3 regions of the Shewanella sp. GutDb-MelDb genome follow, and region 3 is predicted to be linked to each of the others. Evidence: predicted binding sites of a transcription regulator. Region 3 holds the regulator's gene; each other region holds the start of a gene.
What was found. Region 3 encodes MetJ, which represses methionine synthesis genes. Its sites were predicted from a motif close to TAGACGTCTAGACGTCTA; they were not measured.
Positions count from the first base shown of each region.

Region 1 (6,257 bases), on a different contig from region 3:
TCATGATAAGCATCGATCACTTGTTGATCATTCATCGCTGAGTGGATAGTGGTAATAGCCCCACTTTTTACTTGAAAATGTTTATCGAGTACATCAATCACTGGCACAATACAATTGGTGGTGCAGGAAGCGTTCGATACTATGGTATGTTCAGCTCTTAGCAGATCATGATTCACGCCATAGACAATGGTGGCATCCACATCACTTGATGATGGGTTGCTAATAAGGACTTGTCTCGCACCCGCTTTAATGTGCGCCTCGCAAGCTTGCCTGTCGTTAATCACTCCGGTAGCTTCAAACACAATATCAATGCCCATCTCTTGCCAAGGCAAGTTTTCAGGGTTGGGTTCATGTAACAGCTTAATAGCATCATCACCAATGATCATATGTTGATCATGTAATTTAACTTGGGTGTGAAAACGTCCATGGGTAGTGTCGTACTGGGTTAAGTGCAGCATCGCTTCAGGCTTTGCCAACTCATTAATCGCCACGATTTGAATTCGATCGCGTTTTTCAGACTCGTAGACCGCACGAAGAATTGAACGCCCGATACGGCCGTAACCATTAATAGCGACTCTTATCATTAACTATTTTACCTTTGTTACTGGCTGATTTCTTGATACAACAACGGCCTACCGCAATTGGTAAGCCGTAGTATCATAGAGCATCAATAGACGCAATCGACAAACTAACCTAATGGCTAGTTTGCCTGTGCATCATTAGCTTTATTGCTAAAGCTAAAGCAAATTATAGACCGTTAACGGTTGCTACAACATTCTCTACTGTAAAGCCGAAGTGCTTCAGCAAGTCTCCACCAGGGGCAGACTCACCAAAGGTTGTCATACCAACAATAGCGCCGTTGAAACCAACATACTTATGCCAGAAATCAACGTGAGCGGCTTCAATAGCCACACGCTTAGTCACGCTGCTTGGCAATACTGACTCTTTATAAGCAGCATCTTGCTTGTCGAACTCGTTAGTCGAAGGCATAGAAACAACACGTACTTTCTGACCTTGTTCTGTAAGCGCCGCAGCTGAATCCATTGCTAACTGAACTTCGCTGCCGGTAGCAATAAGGATTAAGTCTGGCGTACCAGCACAATCACTCAGTACATAACCACCTTTAGCCACGTTAGCTAATTGCTCAGCGCTGCGTGCTTGTGCTTTCAGACCTTGGCGACTAAAGATGAGTGATGTTGGAGCATCACGACGCTCAATAGCACTCTTCCAAGAGACAGCTGTTTCTGCTGCATCACATGGACGCCATACCGTCATGTTAGGTGTCATACGCAAGTTAGCAAGTTGCTCAACTGGCTGATGAGTTGGACCATCTTCACCTTGACCGATAGAGTCATGGGTATAAACGAAGATGTTCTGAATGCCCATCAAGGCAGACATACGGACTGCGTTACGTGCATATTCCATAAACATCATGAACGTAGCGCCGTAGTTGATGAAACCACCATGCAGTGATGCACCATTCATAATGCCGCTCATACCGAATTCACGTACACCGTAGTAGATGTAGTTACCGGCTGCATCGTCTTGAATACCTTTAGAACCAGACCATAGCGTTAAGTTAGAACCGGCAAGGTCAGCAGAGCCGCCAAGTAGTTCAGGTAACATAGCACCGAAAAAGCCAATCGCGTTTTGTGATGCTTTACGGCTGGCAATGCCTTCCGCTTTATCTTGAGACTCTTGAATAAAGGCGTTTGCCTTTTCTTCAAATTCTGCAGGAAGTTCGCCCGTGATAACACGACGCTTATATTCAGCAGCTAGCTCAGGGAAAGCAGCAGTATAAGCTGCAAACTTCTCGTTCCAGCTTGCTTCGTTTGAAGCGCCAGAATCTTTAGCATCCCAACCTTCATAAACGGTTTCAGGAATTTCAAATGCAGCGTGATCCCAACCAAGGAACTCACGTGCAGCTGCAATTTCAGCGTCACCCAGTGGTGCACCGTGGCAGTCATGGCTGCCAGATTTGTTTGGCGAACCAAAACCGATGGTGGTTTTGCAACAGATCATTGTTGGCTTGTCAGTGACAGCCTTAGCAGCTTCGATTGCCGCGCGGATAGCATTGCTATCGTGGCCATCTACGTCAGCAATAACATGCCAGCCGTAAGCTTCGAAACGCTTAGGTGTATCATCGGTAAACCAACCTTCAACATGGCCATCAATAGAGATACCGTTGTCATCCCAGAAAGCCACAAGCTTACCAAGACCTAACGTACCTGCTAATGAACATGCTTCATGAGAGATACCTTCCATCAAACAACCATCACCTAAGAAGCAGTATGTGAAGTGATCAACAATATCGTGACCTGGCTGGTTGAACTGTGCAGCCAATGTCTTTTCAGCAATCGCCATACCAACCGCGTTACTAATACCAGCGCCTAATGGGCCAGTCGTTGTTTCAACACCTGGAGTGTAACCATATTCAGGGTGACCCGGTGTTTTAGAATGCAACTGACGGAAGTTTTTCAACTCTTCAATTGGCAATGCGTAACCCGTAAGGTGCAGCAAAGAGTATATAAGCATAGAGCCATGACCATTTGATAATACAAAACGGTCACGATCAACCCACTCAGGGTTGTTTGGGTTGTGCTTAAGGAAATCATTCCATAGCACTTCAGCGATGTCAGCCATCCCCATTGGTGCACCTGGGTGACCAGAATTGGCTTTTTGAACGGCATCCATGGTTAATGCACGGATTGCGTTAGCGAGTTCTTTACGAGATGACATGCTCTCTCCTGCGTAGTGTTGGGGTATTGAGGCTTAGATCTAGCGAAGGAGGCAGCAACTTTGGTATTTGCTTTACCTTCACTACAGCAAAATTTGGAGCCATATTTTCGCCTACTAGACTGTAGGACGCAAATTTAATTCGCCCAGAATGAAAAAATCGATACATATTAGCCAATAGCGATGACAAGCTAACCATATTTAACAACACGTTAACCCACCTTTAGTGCACTAAATCTTAGTTAAAATAAGATATTTATCTATTTGCTAGCGAACCCAAGGTGCATTGATCATTTTTTTATCAGAACAAGTACCAAAATAACACCGCTAACAACAACTTTATCAGCAACTTATACAAACTTAAGCTTATTAACCATGTATTTATTAAGGACATAATAGCGTGGATTACTGCACAAAATTAACTGAAAGGGGGTGTCTTCTTTTTTGTTTTCCACTAAGATAGCCGTCTAGATGTAGATACTTCTACACATTCAAATTGTATAAAGACGAGATTTTCCATCATGGCAAAGCACTTGTTCACCTCTGAGTCTGTCTCAGAAGGTCATCCAGATAAAATCGCCGATCAGATTTCTGATGCGGTATTAGACGCAATTTTGGAGCAAGATCCAAAAGCACGCGTAGCATGCGAAACTTATGTCAAAACTGGCATGGTTATGGTTGGCGGTGAAGTGACTACTTCAGCCTGGGTTGATATCGAAGAGATCACCCGTAAGACCGTACGTGAAATCGGTTATACCCATTCTGATATGGGTTTTGACGCCGACTCTTGCGCTATATTAAATGTCATTGGTAAGCAGTCTCCAGACATTAACCAAGGTGTTGATCGCGCAGACCCTAAAGAACAGGGTGCCGGTGACCAAGGTCTTATGTTTGGTTATGCCAACAACGAAACTGACGTACTTATGCCTGCGCCGATCACGTATGCACACAAGCTCGTGAAACGTCAGTCTGAAGTACGTAAAGACAAGACGCTTTCGTGGTTACGTCCTGATGCGAAAAGCCAAGTGACTTTTGCTTATAACAGTGATGGCAGCATCCATGGTATCGACGCCGTTGTGCTTTCTACACAGCATAGCGAAGACGTCAACCAAGCCGATCTCATTGAAGGCGTAATGGAAACCATCATCAAGCCAATACTACCGGCTAAGTGGTTATCTAAAGACACTAAGTACTTCATCAACCCAACTGGCCGTTTTGTTATCGGTGGTCCAGTAGGTGATTGTGGTCTAACCGGTCGTAAGATCATCGTTGATACTTATGGCGGCATGGCTCGTCACGGTGGTGGTGCTTTCTCAGGTAAAGACCCATCAAAAGTTGACCGCAGTGCAGCATACGCAGCACGTTACGTTGCAAAGAACATTGTTGCAGCCGGTCTTGCTGATCGTTGTGAGCTACAAGTGTCTTATGCCATTGGTGTTGCAGAGCCAACATCAATCAGCATCGAAACATTCGGCACTGCTAAAGTGGCTGAAGAGTTATTGATTGATCTAGTACGTCGTCACTTCGACCTACGTCCATATGGCTTAACAGAGATGTTAAACCTAGCCCGCCCAATCTACCTTGCGACGGCAGCATATGGCCACTTTGGTCGTGAAGAGTTCCCTTGGGAAGCGACAGACAAAGCTGAAGCACTACGCGCTGACGCAGGTCTTTAATCTTCACTGATTAATTCGGCAAGCTTGCAATTAAAACCGCCTACCGGCGGTTTTTTTATGTCTGGAACATTTATGAAGATTTGCCATGGATGGTAAAAAATCTTCGTTATGTCTGGAACATTTATGAAGATTTGCCATGGACGGTAAAAAACCTTCGTTATGTCTGGAACATTTATGAAGATTTGCCATGGATGGTAAAAAAATGCTGTGTGTCACAATGTTGCTTTGTAGGTATCATGAGCAGATTGATACTATTACGCAAGACGCCATAAACTCATCCTTGAGGGCTTAACCGCAGCATCTGCCGTGTAGGACATACCAATGCAACGCAGACATGGATGTCTTAGAGTTGCCCTGCTGCAGACACTTGCTCCATATGTATCAACCTTCTCACTATTTACATTCAGAGTTCATAGGCAACTATTATTACATCACAGGAAAAGGTATCAATAGTGGAATTGACTTGGGTCGACGCAAGCCAGCGCAATGAGGTGAAGAAGTTCTATCGCCAACATATGCCTTATGCACGGCTGTTACAGAAAGAGTCTGTTTGCGTGTTAAGCCAAACCGATCCTAATCTTGATAGTTTGGGTGAGATTATTGCCGCTGCACGTATTCGGCCAATTGGTCAGTTAGCTATTTTAACTGGCATGTTAGTGCACCCAGAATTTCGTGGCCAAGGTATTGGGCATCAGCTAATGCAGCAACTTGAATCTACTCTCTGTGATGGTAATACATATATTTTTGCACTCGCCCCGCTTGAACAATTTTATGCCCAACATGGATTTAGCGTCATTGAGACAGCGCCCAATGATATAGCGCAGTTGTTTTTGAAGTATCAGAGGGATGGCGATAGGTTAGTGTTAATGGGATTAACACCTTCTATCTGAGGTTCACTGAGGCCTAACGGCCTAGTTAAATTGTTGTGCTTCGCTCAACAAAACTGTATCAAGCTCTATCTACTAACTGAAAGGTAACTCCGGCAGCATTGATTCCAATGACCTGCGGTCAGCGCATGTGCAGCTACTGCTGAGGCACGCAGCAACTCTCAATAAAAGAAAGGGTCCATGTAACCTCAACGAAAACATCTGACCTCCATGGACGGAGGGAATGCCAAATTCTGTATGGAACAGAATTGGCCATGTCATGGACGGTCATTGCCGCATCTACACTGGGTTAGAAAAGCACAATCGTCTAGCATCAGAGTTACTAATTATAAAAGTTTAACCTGACCCCATTTATCCAGGATATACGGTAACGGCCACTTAAGCGGACAGAAATAGTTGGCTAAAATAGTGTAGCGAAGCGAAACATAGCCAACTATTGATGTTCCGTTTAAAGTTCTTGCTATATGCTTTTTAGTGCACTACAAAGCTACTTCCATTTTAAAATATGCAACATCAGCTTTATAAAAACGATCACTGCACTTATACATTTCAAAACGCTCATAAAACCCTAAAGCAGATTCTCTAGCGTCACACCAAAAAACTTTCGCCTGAGTGTTTTTTAGATCACGAATGATAAAATCTAACATTTTAGAACCGATACCTTGGTTTTGAAAGCAAGCATCGGTAGCAAATTTTCTTAAGCGAGCTTTTTCTGCTTTTAGATAAATAGAAGCAACACAAATAAGCTCATTATTGATGAATGCACCAAAATGAATACCTTCCTCATCACCATCAACCTTACAAAATTCAGGCGGCTCATTTGGCCATAAAACTTTATGACGAAGAGGAATAGTCTCTTTCCACTGAATACTTCTAATTTCCATATGTTTAACGAAACCTCCAGTGGTATATAACGCCCTGTTAAGGGGCAAAATTTAGTAGGCTAAAATGTTGAGGA
Region 1 is NZ_PJBM01000216.1:727-6,983, forward strand. Features, by position in the region: gene epd (erythrose-4-phosphate dehydrogenase) at 1-584, opposite strand, end outside; gene tkt (transketolase) at 748-2,739, opposite strand; gene metK (methionine adenosyltransferase) at 3,258-4,412, shown strand; gene CXF82_RS10555 (GNAT family N-acetyltransferase) at 4,865-5,302, shown strand; gene CXF82_RS10560 (GNAT family N-acetyltransferase) at 5,779-6,183, opposite strand.
Region 1: metK (methionine adenosyltransferase) is a predicted target of MetJ. The motif match lies at 3,197-3,214, and genes of this name have one in related genera.

Region 2 (6,685 bases), on a different contig from region 3:
ACCGGCAAAACCACCCGTTAATGGCGCTTCGTGGTTGATCAGTAATCTGCCAGTTTTCTTTACTGATGCAGCAACAGTGTCGACATCCCAAGGAGATAAGGTCCGCAGATCGATAACTTCACATGAAATGCCTTTCTTTGCTGCCATGTCGGCAGCATTTTCAAGAATTTCCATCTGAGCGCCCCAGCCTAACAATGTAATGTCAGTCCCTTGGCGGATCACTTCAGCTTTACCCAACTCAATAACAAAGTCACCATCTCTCACTTCGCCTACTGATGCACGGTAAAGACGTTTTGGTTCAAAGAAGATGACCGGATTTTTGTCTCGGATTGACGCAATCAACAAGCCTTTAGCTTGCTCTGGATTACGCGGGATAACCACTTTAAGACCCGGTGTTTGAGTAAAATAGGCTTCGGGTGACTGTGAGTGATAGTGACCCCCCGCAATACCGCCGCCATAAGGTGTTCTAAACGTTAGACCGCCCACGTCAAACTCATTACCACTGCGGTAACGGAATTTAGCGCTTTCGTTGACGATCTGATCTATCGCTGGAAAGATATAATCGGCGAATTGGATTTCAGCTACGGCCGTCATGCCATTAGAGGCGAGTCCATTGGCAAAGCCAGCGATACCCTGCTCTGTTAACGGTGTATTAAAACAGCGGTCACGACCAAATTTTTCTTGCAGGCCCGAAGTCGCTCGAAAAACGCCGCCAAAATGACCAACGTCTTCACCAAATACCATCATTTTTTGATCAGCTTCCATTTCCGAGCTCAGGGCTTCGTTAATGGCTTGCAACATATTCATCTCTGCCACAGCTTATATTCTCCCTGCGCTTTTTGGATAGGCTTCTGGATACTTCTTGATATGTGTCTTTAACTCCGCCAATTGTTTTTCTAATATTGGCGTTGGCTTGTCATACACATCTTGGATAAGGTCATCCAAATGCGGTAACGGGATCTTCTCTGCAACTTTAAGTTCAGCTAGCACTTCTTCACGATATTTAACATAAAGATCGGCATCTTGTTTTTCGTTGAGCCAGCCTTTGTTAATCATCCATAACTTAAATCGTTTCACTGGATCATGTTGCTGCCATTTGGCTTCTTCATCTTTTGAGCGATAACCTGATGGGTCATCTGATGACGAGTGAGCACCGAGACGATATGTCATCGCTTCTATTAACACTGGAGCATTATTGTCTAGTGCGTAAGCGCGAGCTTGCTGCGTCGCGGCTAATACTGCCAACATGTCATTACCATCAACACGGATAGTATGCATGCCATACCCAGGTCCTCGGCTGGCAATACCATTACCTGCAAACTGTTCTTCCGTTGGCGTCGAAATAGCATAACCATTATTACGGCAGAAGAAGATCACTGGCGAACTAAGCACTGCGGCCATGTTGAGGCCAGCATGAAAGTCACCTTCTGATGCAGCGCCTTCTCCGAAGTAACAAATAGCAATGTTACGCTTCTTTTGCATTTTCAAGCTATAAGCAACGCCTGTAGCTTGTGGAATTTGGGTCGCCAGTGGCGATGATATGGTCTGGTAGTTTAATGCTTGGCTACCATAATGGATTGGCATCTGACGGCCTTTACCTAAATCTTTCTCGTTGCTGAACATTTGGTTCATAAATTGTTCAGTGGTAAATCCACGATAGCGTAAAGCAGCATGTTCACGGTACTGGGCTAAAATAACATCGCCGTCATCGAGTGCTGCGGTACTACCGATGATAGAAGCCTCTTCACCGGTGCAAGTCATGTAAAAACTGATACGCCCTTGACGCTGTGCTCCCAGCATACGCTCGTCTAATACTCGGGTGAACACACATGTATCGTGGACTTTTTTAGCCAAGGCTTCGTCTATAACGGGTAATACCGCGCCTTCATAGGCTGTGCCATCGGCTTGTAATACTTTAAGGATGGGGATCGCGATGGAGTTTTTATCTAAAAAACTTACGCGATGGACTGTCTCAGCATTTGTTGTTGCGTTGCTCATAATGTGCTCTTGTTATTTATGATGCTTCCAAATGACGAAAGAAGCATCTATCTATTCTAATACGCGGGAAGAACATTACGTTAACGTAAACTAACTCTCAATACTTCCCATCACTCAAAAGACAACTAAGCGCCTCTGTGCATGTATATATTGGTTTACATGCACAGTTATTCAGTATGAATTTAGTCCAAATTACTATCATCTGCCGTCTTTAACATCAATACGGTCCGTTGGCCGACCGGCACTTTTGCATTCGGAAAAACAATCGATTCAAACTCATGTTCTATTTTAACCGCCTGACCACCTTCTTTGGCTAAGGTGTAACCTCTTGGAAATGCAGTAAAGTTTTCAACATCGTTAGTGAAGTTAAATTCAAAATCGTCAAAGTGTTTATTAACAGAACGACACACTTGATAAAGGTTTAACCGCTTAAGATCGAATGCTGGCAGTTGTAAATCTCGTCCCGTCATCAATAGTGTCAACATCTCCTTCATGGCGATAAATCGAGTCATGTCATTTTGCCCCATCGGGAATACTTTGCCTAATTCAATGGTAAAGGCATCGGCTCGATAGTTCTCAGACGAAAAGTAACTGAAGGTTGTAGTCGGTTCATGATGGAATAAAATGGTGTTAATACCGCAAGACTCGAGGAACATAATCTGTTCTCGACTGTACTTACGGCCAGGACGGTAGGGATAGATGGCAAACTTTTCGTGTTTTGACCCACGAATAGCTGTATGTAGATCGTAATGAATACGTTGTCTTTGACCTGATTGAGAGGCGTAGAATCTATCAACATATTGTTCTAGTTTGTGCGCTCTGACCCGCTCTGGATTACAAAGGCCATCGCCACGTGAATGCGCCCCATTAAACAGACGGTTTAGATTTTCATCGATAAAGCGTGTGCCATTGTGGATTGCTGCAGGATTACCGATTAAAAACATCACCCGCTGTTTCAGCTTTATTTCTTCAGCCAGAATTTGCGTAATGAGTCCATTACAAAGCTCAATGGGCGCCGTTTCATTGCCGTGAACTGCACAGGACAACACAATATCCTTACTGTGTTTAGTTTGTATCGGTTCAAACACAATAACGCCAGTATCCCAAACTTGTACGTGAGTGTGCTCACCTAAGTCAAATTCAAAACTCTCTGGAAGATATTGTGGATGCGCTAAGGTTAACGCGAGAAAATCCTTGGACTGCTTCAATTCGTGAAACACAAACAACTCCTTATTTAATACTTGTCAGTTCGCTCAGTGATAGCTCGTATGCCTTACCAAACCTATCCCCTTTGCTGATATTGCATGGAATATTAGCATGAATCAGAGACTAATAAGGCAACGAATTTACAGGCTTAGTGCAACAAGTAATCAGCTGGATAAAATTATGCTTGCATTGGTTGAAAAGATAAAACACAATGAGGACATCTAGCCATCCAAACGGCTAATACAATATTAAGGAGTCATCATGGCTTATGCTACATTCGGTGCGGGTTGTTTTTGGGGCGTTGAGTATTTTTTCAAGCAAGTTGACGGCGTAACCGACTGTACGTGTGGCTACATGGGTGGCAATGACCTGTATTCCTCTTATAGTGACGTTAAAGCAGGTAATACCGGTCATGCTGAAGTTGTCCAGATTGAGTTTGACCCTAGCAAAGTGGGTTATGAAACATTGTTAGATATATTTTGGCAAAATCATAATCCGACCACGCTAAATCAACAGGGCGAAGACAAAGGCAACCAGTATAGAAGCTGCGTATTTTTCCATAATACCCAGCAAAGAAGCCAAGCAGAAAAGGCAAAGCTTGCACTGATAAAAAGTAGCAAGTGGGGAGATAAACAAATAGTGACTGAAATTGTCCCTACGCAGCAGTTCCATGAAGCTGAAACTTACCATCAAGATTACTTAGCTAAGAACGACCTACCTAGTTGTCACATTAGCTTCTAGATGCAAGTTATACCCATAACATTGGGTATCGGTCATTCATTAGGAATTAAAAGGGAAGTGGCAAGTTTAACACTAATGGTTCTTCTATAACCTCAGTCGCAGAAACCAGAGTATTGAAGCCGCAGATATAAAAAAGACGCCATAACAGCGCCCTCTTTATTATTACCCGTATACATTTAGCTCGCTAATGCTTGCTCAACAATAATGGCAGCATCTTTAAGCAATTGTTGTAAATGCTCTTGGCTGACAAAACTCTCACCGTAAAGCTTAAATAATGCTTCAGTACCCGATGGACGAGCCGCAAACCAGCCATTGTCGGTGACCACTTTAATGCCCCCTATCGAGGCCCCATTACCTGGAGCATGTGTCAGCTTTTGGGTAATAGTATCGTTAGCTAGCGTTGTCGCTGAGATTGAAGCGACAGTAATTTTGGCGAATCTAGCTTTGTTATCCAAGCTAATGGGGCTATCAATGCGTTGGTAAAAGCTCTGGCCAAACTCGCGTTCTAATTCGAGATAACGTTGCTGCGGTGTTTTGCCCGTAACAGCTAATATCTCAGCCGCCAATAAACACAAGATAAAGCCATCTTTGTCGGTACACCAAGTACTGCCATCCAGTCGTAAAAATGCAGCTCCAGCGCTTTCTTCCCCACCAAAGGCAAACGAACTGTTGGCAAGACCTTCAACAAACCATTTAAAGCCGACGGGAACTTCAGACATCTGTTTATCATGCATGGCACAGACTTTATCAATCATAGCGCTTGAGACTAATGTTTTACCAATCACCATCTTGTCAGTCCAATTAGGACGATGAGTCACAAGGTAATCAATTGCCACTGCAAGAAAATGATTCGGGTTCATTAAACCGCTGCCAGGACATACAATGCCGTGTCGATCAAAGTCGGGATCATTGCCAAAACAAAGATCATATTGATCTTTATGTTGAAGTAAACCGGCCATCGCAAATGGAGATGAACAGTCCATTCTGATCTTGCCATCTTTATCCAATGGCATGAAACTAAAGCTTGGATCGACCTTGTTGTTTACAATCGTAATGTCTAAGCCATATTTGTCTGCTATTGGCTGCCAGTAATGGATCCCTGAACCGCCAAGAGGATCTATGCCTAAATGCAGTTTAGCATCCGCAATCGCCGACATATTGATGACATTGGCAAGATCGTTTACATACGGCGTAATAAAGTCTTCAGCACTGACATACTCCGTTAGCAACGCTTGGGCATAATCAATCCGCTTAACGCCAACTAAGTCATTCGCTAAATACTGATTTGATCTTTTTTGGATCCAATCGGTGATCTCGCCTTCTGCTGGACCACCATGCGGTGGATTGTATTTTATTCCACCGTCTTGAGGTGGATTATGTGAAGGCGTGACGATAAGACCATCGACCAGATGAGCAACACTATTATCTTGCTGGCTATTGGCGCAAACAATAGCGTGCGATACCACCGGCGTAGGCGTGAAACCGTCATTTTCGTGAATAGCGACAGTCACTTTATTTGCGACTAAAACTTCAATAACAGAAATGGCAGCAGGTTGTGATAGCGCATGCGTATCAATACCCAATATAAGCTTGCCCGTGATCCCCGCCTCGATACGGTAATCAACCACTGCCTGAGAAATCGCTAATAGATGGGCTTCATTAAAACTACGCTTAATGGCACTGCCACGATGGCCTGAAGTGCCAAAAGTAACCTGTTGCGTCACCTCTGTGGCACTAGGGCTTAACCGATAATACAAACTTATCAGTTTAGATATATTGACCAAATCCTTTTGTTCAGCAATCTGTCCCGCTCTTTCATGTATGGCCAAAAACTAGCTCCTTTAGTTAACGTAGATGTCTATTATACTTTATCTATGATAGCGACAACTTGCGCATCATCTGTTCCAAACTGTGTCAGCACTTCAGACAAAATAGTGCGTTTCTTAGCCGTGTTATTATTGGTTGTCACCCAAAAGCCACTGTTGCCAATCTCTTTTGGGTTAGCTGACTTACTCGCTTTTAATAACGCGTCCTTTGACGTTGCAAAGTACAACCTGTCACGCCCTTGGATCAACAGAACTTGTTCAAACTGGCTTTTTGATGTCTGATACACAGTGTCCAGAATAAACAAGAACCGTCCAACAGCGCCTTTTTGCGCCGCTAATAGCTCTGCATCGATTAAACCAATAAAGTCACCAATAAGGTTACTTTCAACTATGATGGGTTTATTGATGACTTCTACAACCTTGTCGTCACGTTCTAAACTTGGGTGGCTAATCGTTTCAGGTTGAGGTTGAGCTGGAGTCACTGCATCAACACGCAGCCCTAATATTCGTCGTAAAATATCAGAAGCGCTTTCACCAATATGTTCAGTTTTGCTGGCAATGTGGCGGTAAAGCTCTTCATCAACCTCGATATATTTCATAACGGTTATCTTCCTTACGTAGAAAACTGGGATCGGTGTTATTTGTACTGATCATGAGCGCATTACGGCCCCAAATTATCCCCTCAGTGTAACGAGGTTTAGAGCCTTGATAAAGCACCAATAATTGAAAACTGCGATCCAAATAAGAAAGAGCGGCTTGTTAGCCGACTAAGCGGTTAATAATGCGTCAAAGAGGTGACAATTTTATGACCTGACTTGGATTCTAAATAGGATACAGGCACAATCTTGCACAATTCGATCTTTTAGGCGGGCATAAAATGCACTATACGACCAATGGCAGCGGACCTGCTGTTA
Region 2 is NZ_PJBM01000106.1:3,671-10,355, forward strand. Features, by position in the region: gene CXF82_RS01610 (alpha-ketoacid dehydrogenase subunit beta) at 1-816, opposite strand, end outside; gene CXF82_RS01615 (thiamine pyrophosphate-dependent dehydrogenase E1 component subunit alpha) at 820-1,998, opposite strand; gene astE (succinylglutamate desuccinylase) at 2,181-3,218, opposite strand; gene msrA (peptide-methionine (S)-S-oxide reductase MsrA) at 3,466-3,945, shown strand; gene pgm (phosphoglucomutase (alpha-D-glucose-1,6-bisphosphate-dependent)) at 4,122-5,774, opposite strand; gene seqA (replication initiation negative regulator SeqA) at 5,807-6,370, opposite strand; gene CXF82_RS01640 (alpha/beta fold hydrolase) at 6,649-6,685, shown strand, end outside.
Region 2: msrA (peptide-methionine (S)-S-oxide reductase MsrA) is a predicted target of MetJ. The motif match lies at 3,427-3,444, and genes of this name have one in related genera.

Region 3 (6,685 bases):
TAATAGTGCCAATATTGATGTTTACAGAGATGATTTGATCCTCGATTTAGAATCACTAAAAGGCACATCAGCTTATGCCAGTGCTGGTCTTGGCTTTAGCGTGGCCATTCCGCATCAAAGAATGCCAATGGCCATTTTCTATAAAAGTTATGTTAGCGCCGTTGGTGTTGCCGACATTGCTCAATCTGATATTGATGCGCTGGCGAATTTAGATGCCAATAATCCGCCTGCAGTGACAGACTTAGCGTCAAGTGGTCAAGTTATTGGAGGCGCTGTTTCTGATTTAGGTATTGCGTTAAGTTTCCCGCTTTCTATCGTTAATATGCCGATCTCTGTCGGTATATCACCTAAGTTCCAACGCATTGACACTTATAACTATCGCGCTAGCGCGAACAACTTCTCTGCTAGCGACTTTGATGATGTTGAATATCGTAACGATGAAACCAGTTTCAATGTCGATGTCGGTGTGGCTATTGAACCTATCAACGGCTTAGTCTTTGGTTTATCAGGTCGAAATTTGATTAGCCAAGATGTCGATACCATTGAAGTTGAAGGGCAAAAGTTTACCTACAGTGTTGAGCCTTTAGTTACCGCGGGTGTTGCTTATGACTGGAGGCGATTAACGGTTACTACCGATGTTGATTTAATTGAGAATAAGAAGTTTAAAGAACTTGATGGCACCCAATATTGGCGCGTAGGAGGCGAAGTACGTGCATTTGACTGGATGTCATTGCGAGTGGGCTATCGTCACGACATGAAAGATTCAACGGCTAACATTTATTCTATTGGTTCTGGCTTTGCTTTTGGAGAATCATTTTTCCTAGACTTTACTGGGATGTTTGGCAGCGATGAAGCCATCGGTGGCGTATTGCAAACCTCATATCACTTCTAACACGCCATGATTTATCGATTTATAGCTGAGTTAACTGAGTTCGATAACCGATTTAATCGTTAAGATAAGTGCACTGAAACTACATAAAACCAGAGTGAAAGCTCTGGTTTTTTGTTTATCGACCCTGCCTACCAATCTGCCTGCAACGGCATAGCCCAATATGACTGAGGGCAATAGCATTAACGATGCCCACAAATGCTCAAGCTTTAGCAGCCCTGCAAATCCCAAAATGGTCAAAGCAATCATTGAGCTGAAAATAAAGAAAGCTGAAAGGGCTGCTCTAAACTGGCCGGCATCTTTACCTGCGAGTAATATTGCCAACGGCGGACCACCAATGGCGGCAATGTTGCCAAAGACGCCTGAGAGGATCCCAGCAATAAACAGACTTACACGGTTCACAGGGATACTAAACTTCATCAAACTAAAGCCAACGGCGAGCGCAACGATAAGAGCAATTGCCAGCCCTAAAATAGGTTGAGGGGCTATTACGATAAGCGTAGCGCCTAAGATACCGCCAGGAATACGTCCCAGTAGCGCATACTGCAGTCCGTTGAACTCAAGCTGACCACGCTCTCTAAAAAGCGTCAATACAGCGGTAGAGAATCCCATCATAATGACTGATGCTGGCACTAGGGAGGGCTCGATAATATATAACAGCGGACTTGCGATGACAGCTAAACCAAAGCCAATTAAACTCTGTGTTAATGCACCACAAAATATAATGATTGAGGCGAGAATGAGCGTGCTTGGCTCTAACATTTGGCTACCTAGAGGTTGTTAAATTTTCGAGCTTATTTTTTGTTCGAGTCTTTGTAATAAAGAATAATGATTTTATGACAAGGTTTGAGCGAAAGCTCATAACGCATTTTTGTCATAAAAAAATAGCAGCACAGAAACGAACCCGAAGGGCGCGGCTTCTGGTTTTTTACTCGAGCGAATGCAAACAAGGACCGCTTTGCGATCCTTGTTTGCAAATACTGAGCTGGTTTACTCTAGCTCTTCCCACTCAATGCCCATCTCATCCATCAAGCGTTTAACTTCCGCAGGCATGCTATCCGGCCTATCTTTTGATAGATCACCATCATTTGGCAACGGTTGTCCTGTGTAGGCGTGTAGAAACGCTTCACAGAGCAATTCGCTATTGGTGGCATGACGTAAGTTATTCACTTGGCGGCGTGTACGCTCATCGGTAAGCACCTTGAGTACTTTTAAAGGAATAGAGACAGTAATTTTTTTAACTTGCTCATTCTTTTTTCCGTGTTCAGCATATGGGCTGATATAATCGCCGTTCCACTCAGTCATTGACTCACCTGTAATTTTTAAATGCGGGGCAGATTTTAACCTCTTATGCAGCACAGTCAAATTATTGCCTCTATTTTATGACAAATGCAAATAGATTTCTAAATGCTTAGACGTCTAAACGGCTAAACTGGTTGACTAGGGTGAATTGCTTAGGTACATTTAGACGTCCAGACATCCCTAGTAAGAAAATATAGCAAGAGGAGTAGTACATGACCGAGCGTAAACTAGCCACTGTAGCTGTACGCCAAGGCATTGAGTCCGATACCCAACACGGTGCGGTTGTACCCCCGATCTATCTTTCTACCAATTATTCTTTTGATGGCCACAAAAATCCAAGAGATTTCGATTATAGCCGCTCAGGCAATCCCACTCGGTCAATCTTGGGTGACGCTATTGCTGAGCTCGAAAAAGGCTGTACTGGCGTTGTGACTTGCACTGGGATGGCTGCAATCACCTTAGCCACCAGTTTACTTGGGCCAGATGATTTGTTGGTGGTACCTCATGATTGTTATGGCGGTAGTTATCGTCTATTTACCAATCTTGCTAAGAAAGGCCAGTTTAAACTTGAAGTGGTTGATCAAACCGATGCAGCGGCATTGGCAACAGCCATTGCTAACAAACCTAAGATGGTGTGGCTAGAAACACCGTCAAATCCATTGTTACGGGTTGTTGATATCACGGCGATCAGTGCTGCCAGCCATGAAGTTGGCGCGCTTGTTGTGGTTGATAACACCTTTCTATCGCCCATCTTGCAACAGCCTCTGCTGTTGGGTGCTGATATTGTTATTCACTCGACCACAAAATATATCAATGGCCACAGTGATGTTGTCGGCGGTGCCGTGGTGGCGAAAGATGCTGAACTGGGCGAATTATTGCATTGGTGGTCAAATACCTTGGGGCTTACCGGCGGTGCATTTGATAGTTATCTAACATTGCGCGGAATTCGAACACTTGCAGTGAGAATTCGTGAACATCAGGCGAATGCGCAGCGGATCCTTGCTACTCTTACCCGTCATCGCGCGGTAGAGAAAGTGTATTACCCCGGCCTTAAAGATCACCCTGGTCATGAAATTGCTGCCAAGCAGCAAAAAGGCTTTGGTGCCATGCTCAGCTTTGAGCTAAAAGGCGGGGAGGAACAGTTAGTCGCTTTCTTAAAAAATCTTAATTATTTCTCTGTTGCAGAAAGCCTCGGAGGAGTAGAAAGTCTAGTGGCTGTGCCTGCAACCATGACGCATCGAGCGATGGATCCTGAGGCACGCGCACAAGCAGGGGTTAAAGACACCCTTATTCGTCTTTCAGTTGGTATTGAAGATGCTGACGATCTTGTTGCCGATATTGAAGCTGCACTCAATGCAGCTGTCGTTTGTTAATTAAAGGGGTTTAAGATGGCACGCTGTCACTTACATAAATTTGGTGGCTCCAGTTTAGCTGACGCAGACTGCTATCGTCGCGTTGCACATATTCTCCTGACTCATGGTAACAGTGACGATCTTGTCGTGGTTTCTGCGGCAGGAAAAAGCACTAACTTTCTGTATCGATTACTTGAGTTGAGCACGACTCAGCAGTTATGGCAGGAAGAGCTACAAATACTCATTAGTTTTCAACAAAAGCTGATCGAACAGTTATTGTCGAATGAGCAAGCTCGCTCGCTTAGAGAGCGACTATCAAACGATAAAGCGCAACTGATCAGCTTGTTGTCTATAGAATCTATCAACGATTACCAAAGTAGCCAAGTGGTGAGTTTTGGTGAGCGCTGGTCGTCCCGTTTACTGGCGGCGTTATTACGAGAGTCTGGTGTGGCTGCATCTGATGTTGATGCGCGTACCTTACTGATTGCTGATGAAGGCGCAGTGCCGCAGATCCGCTTGCAAGACTCGCGTCAAAGAGTGCAAACACTCATTGCAGCTCATCCAAATGAACGACTCATTATCACTGGCTTTATTTGTGCCAATGACAAGGGCGATACCTTGTTATTAGGCCGTAATGGCTCTGACTTTAGTGCCACGCTAATTGCCAGTTTGGCGGATATTGAACGGGTGACGATTTGGACCGATGTTGAGGGTGTATTTAACGCCGATCCGAATAAGATTAATGATGCCAAGCTATTGAGCAGCCTTTCGTTAGACGAGGCCAATCGTCTGGCGCATTTAGGTTCGCCAGTATTGCACAATCGTACCTTGCAACCCTTGTTTGATACTGAAGTGAGTCTTGCTGTTCGCTCAAGTTATGCATCACATACCGACTTTACGCTGATAGCGCCTAAAAGCTCGTCAGCCAGTGCGCCAGTGGTGACTAATCTAAACCGGGTGTCACTGTTTAACATTCAGTTGAATGGGGCTTTATCTGCATTGTTAAGTTTGCTAACTGATTCAGGGCTTTATCCGCTAGCGCATTGGTCGCTTGCGAAAAAGCGGGTTGAATTAACCGTTACCCTTGAGAATCAGAAGCAAGTTCAAGCGTTGCTCGATGCTAATCGCGAAGCGCTCGGTATTACTGATGTTCAAATTAGAGATGATTTCGGTCTGGTTGCGTTAGTGAGTGCCGATGCGGATCTTTATCGTCGTGGCTTTGCTCGATTACTCAGCCGTAATGCTCGCCCGCTGTTTAATGACGGCATGAGCTTGGTGACATTAGTGCCGCAATCGCAGGTGAACTTATTGACTCAAAAAGTGCATCGTCGATGTGCTGGCCCGCGTAAACGTATTGGCGTATTGCTCTTGGGTGTCGGCAATATTGGTGAAGCTTGGATAGAGCTATTTAACGGCGCACGAGCGGCCTTAAATAAAGAGATTGAGGCCAGTGTTGAGCTTGTCGGGCTGGTTAGCTCCCGAAAAGCCTTGATTAGCGATACGGGAATAGCACTGGATTCTTGGAAAACAGTATTTGAGCAAGATGCAACACCTTGGCAGTACAGTCACTTGTTTGATGAGTTACAAGCACTTGAATGTGATGAAGTTATTGCGCTTGATATCAGTGCCAGCGCCGATCTAACGCTGCAATACCCGGAGTTTTTTGCCCGCGGTATTCATGTTGTCAGTGCCAACAAACTTGCAGGATCTGGACCACTGCCTTTTTATCGCGAGCTAAAACTACAACTGGGTAATCGCCGCTTGTTTTGGCGTTATAACGCCAGCTGTGGTGCCGGACTTCCGATACAACATGCCATTAATGATCTGCATAACAGCGGTGACAGTATAGAAGCGGTCGGTGGCATATTTTCAGGTACCTTATGTTGGTTATTTGAAAACTATGATGCAGTTAAACCCTTCTCTGAGCTGGTGGTTGAAGCGCGAGGATTGGGGATCACAGAGCCCGATCCACGTGATGATTTATCGGGTCGTGATATGCAGCGTAAGTTGCTCATTTTGGCACGTGAAATTGGCTTAGAAATTGAGCTTGAAGATATTGAGCTTAAGTCATTGGTGCCTAAGCATCTTGCCGAGCTACCGTTAGCACAATTTTTGTCACGTATTGATGAGCTTGATGACGATATGCTACAGCAGTATTTAGCTGCAGTTGAGCAAGATAAAGTGCTTAGGTATGTCGCCGCGTTAGATAGAGTTGATGGTAAATTAAAGGCCGAAGTGAGTCTGCAATGGGTTGATAATAGTCATCCGTATGCCAACTTAACGCCGGGCGATAACGTGTTTGTTATTCGCAGCCAGTTCTACCAAGACAATCCACTGATTATTCGTGGGCCTGGAGCCGGAAGACAGGTGACTGCAGCAGCGGTGCAATCTGACTTAGCGCATATTTGCCGAGACTTACTGCAGGAATAATATTGTAAGGCTGATTGAAGCAGCTAAGCGATTAATTAAACAATGCATGTCAGTTACGCTGGCATGCATTTTTTGGTTTTAAGGCCTGCGTATTCGATTTCTATTGGTACATTCTGCTGCTGAATTAGCGGGCTATTTTATTGTCCGAAGAAAAAAACGCACTTGCCTGCTTTTTACACTTGACTTCAATCTCAGTTTCTCTAGTATATGGACATATAGACGTCCAAACGGCTATGTTGAAAATGGCTAGACTAACGAGTTGAAGTAGAGGAAATAGAAATGGGCTTTCATCATGCACAACATGCGACATCATTGAACCAGAGCTTATCTGAGCTAAAAGATGATATAAACGTTTCTTTTGAATTCTTCCCGCCTTCGACTCCAGAGATGGAAAAGCTATTGTGGAACTCTATTCGTCGTCTTGAGCCACTGAATCCTAAATTTGTGTCTGTTACTTACGGTGCAAACTCGGGGGTTCGAGATCGTACTCATGGCGTGATTGAACGCATTCAAAAAGAGACTGATTTAGTTGCAGCTCCGCATCTAACATTGGTGGATGCGAGTGATGAAGAACTCAAAGAACTGGCTAAGCATTATTGGAATAGCGGTATTCGTGACATAGTTGCCTTACGTGGTGATTTGCCTGAAGGCAGTGCCAAACCAACACGTTTTGCTAATGATCTCGTTCGTCTGCTACGTTCGGTGGCAGACT
Region 3 is NZ_PJBM01000162.1:334-7,018, forward strand. Features, by position in the region: gene CXF82_RS07080 (conjugal transfer protein TraF) at 1-892, shown strand, start outside; gene CXF82_RS07085 (sulfite exporter TauE/SafE family protein) at 923-1,651, opposite strand; gene metJ (met regulon transcriptional regulator MetJ) at 1,880-2,194, opposite strand; gene metB (cystathionine gamma-synthase) at 2,404-3,564, shown strand; gene CXF82_RS07100 (bifunctional aspartate kinase/homoserine dehydrogenase II) at 3,580-5,973, shown strand; gene metF (methylenetetrahydrofolate reductase) at 6,253-6,685, shown strand, end outside.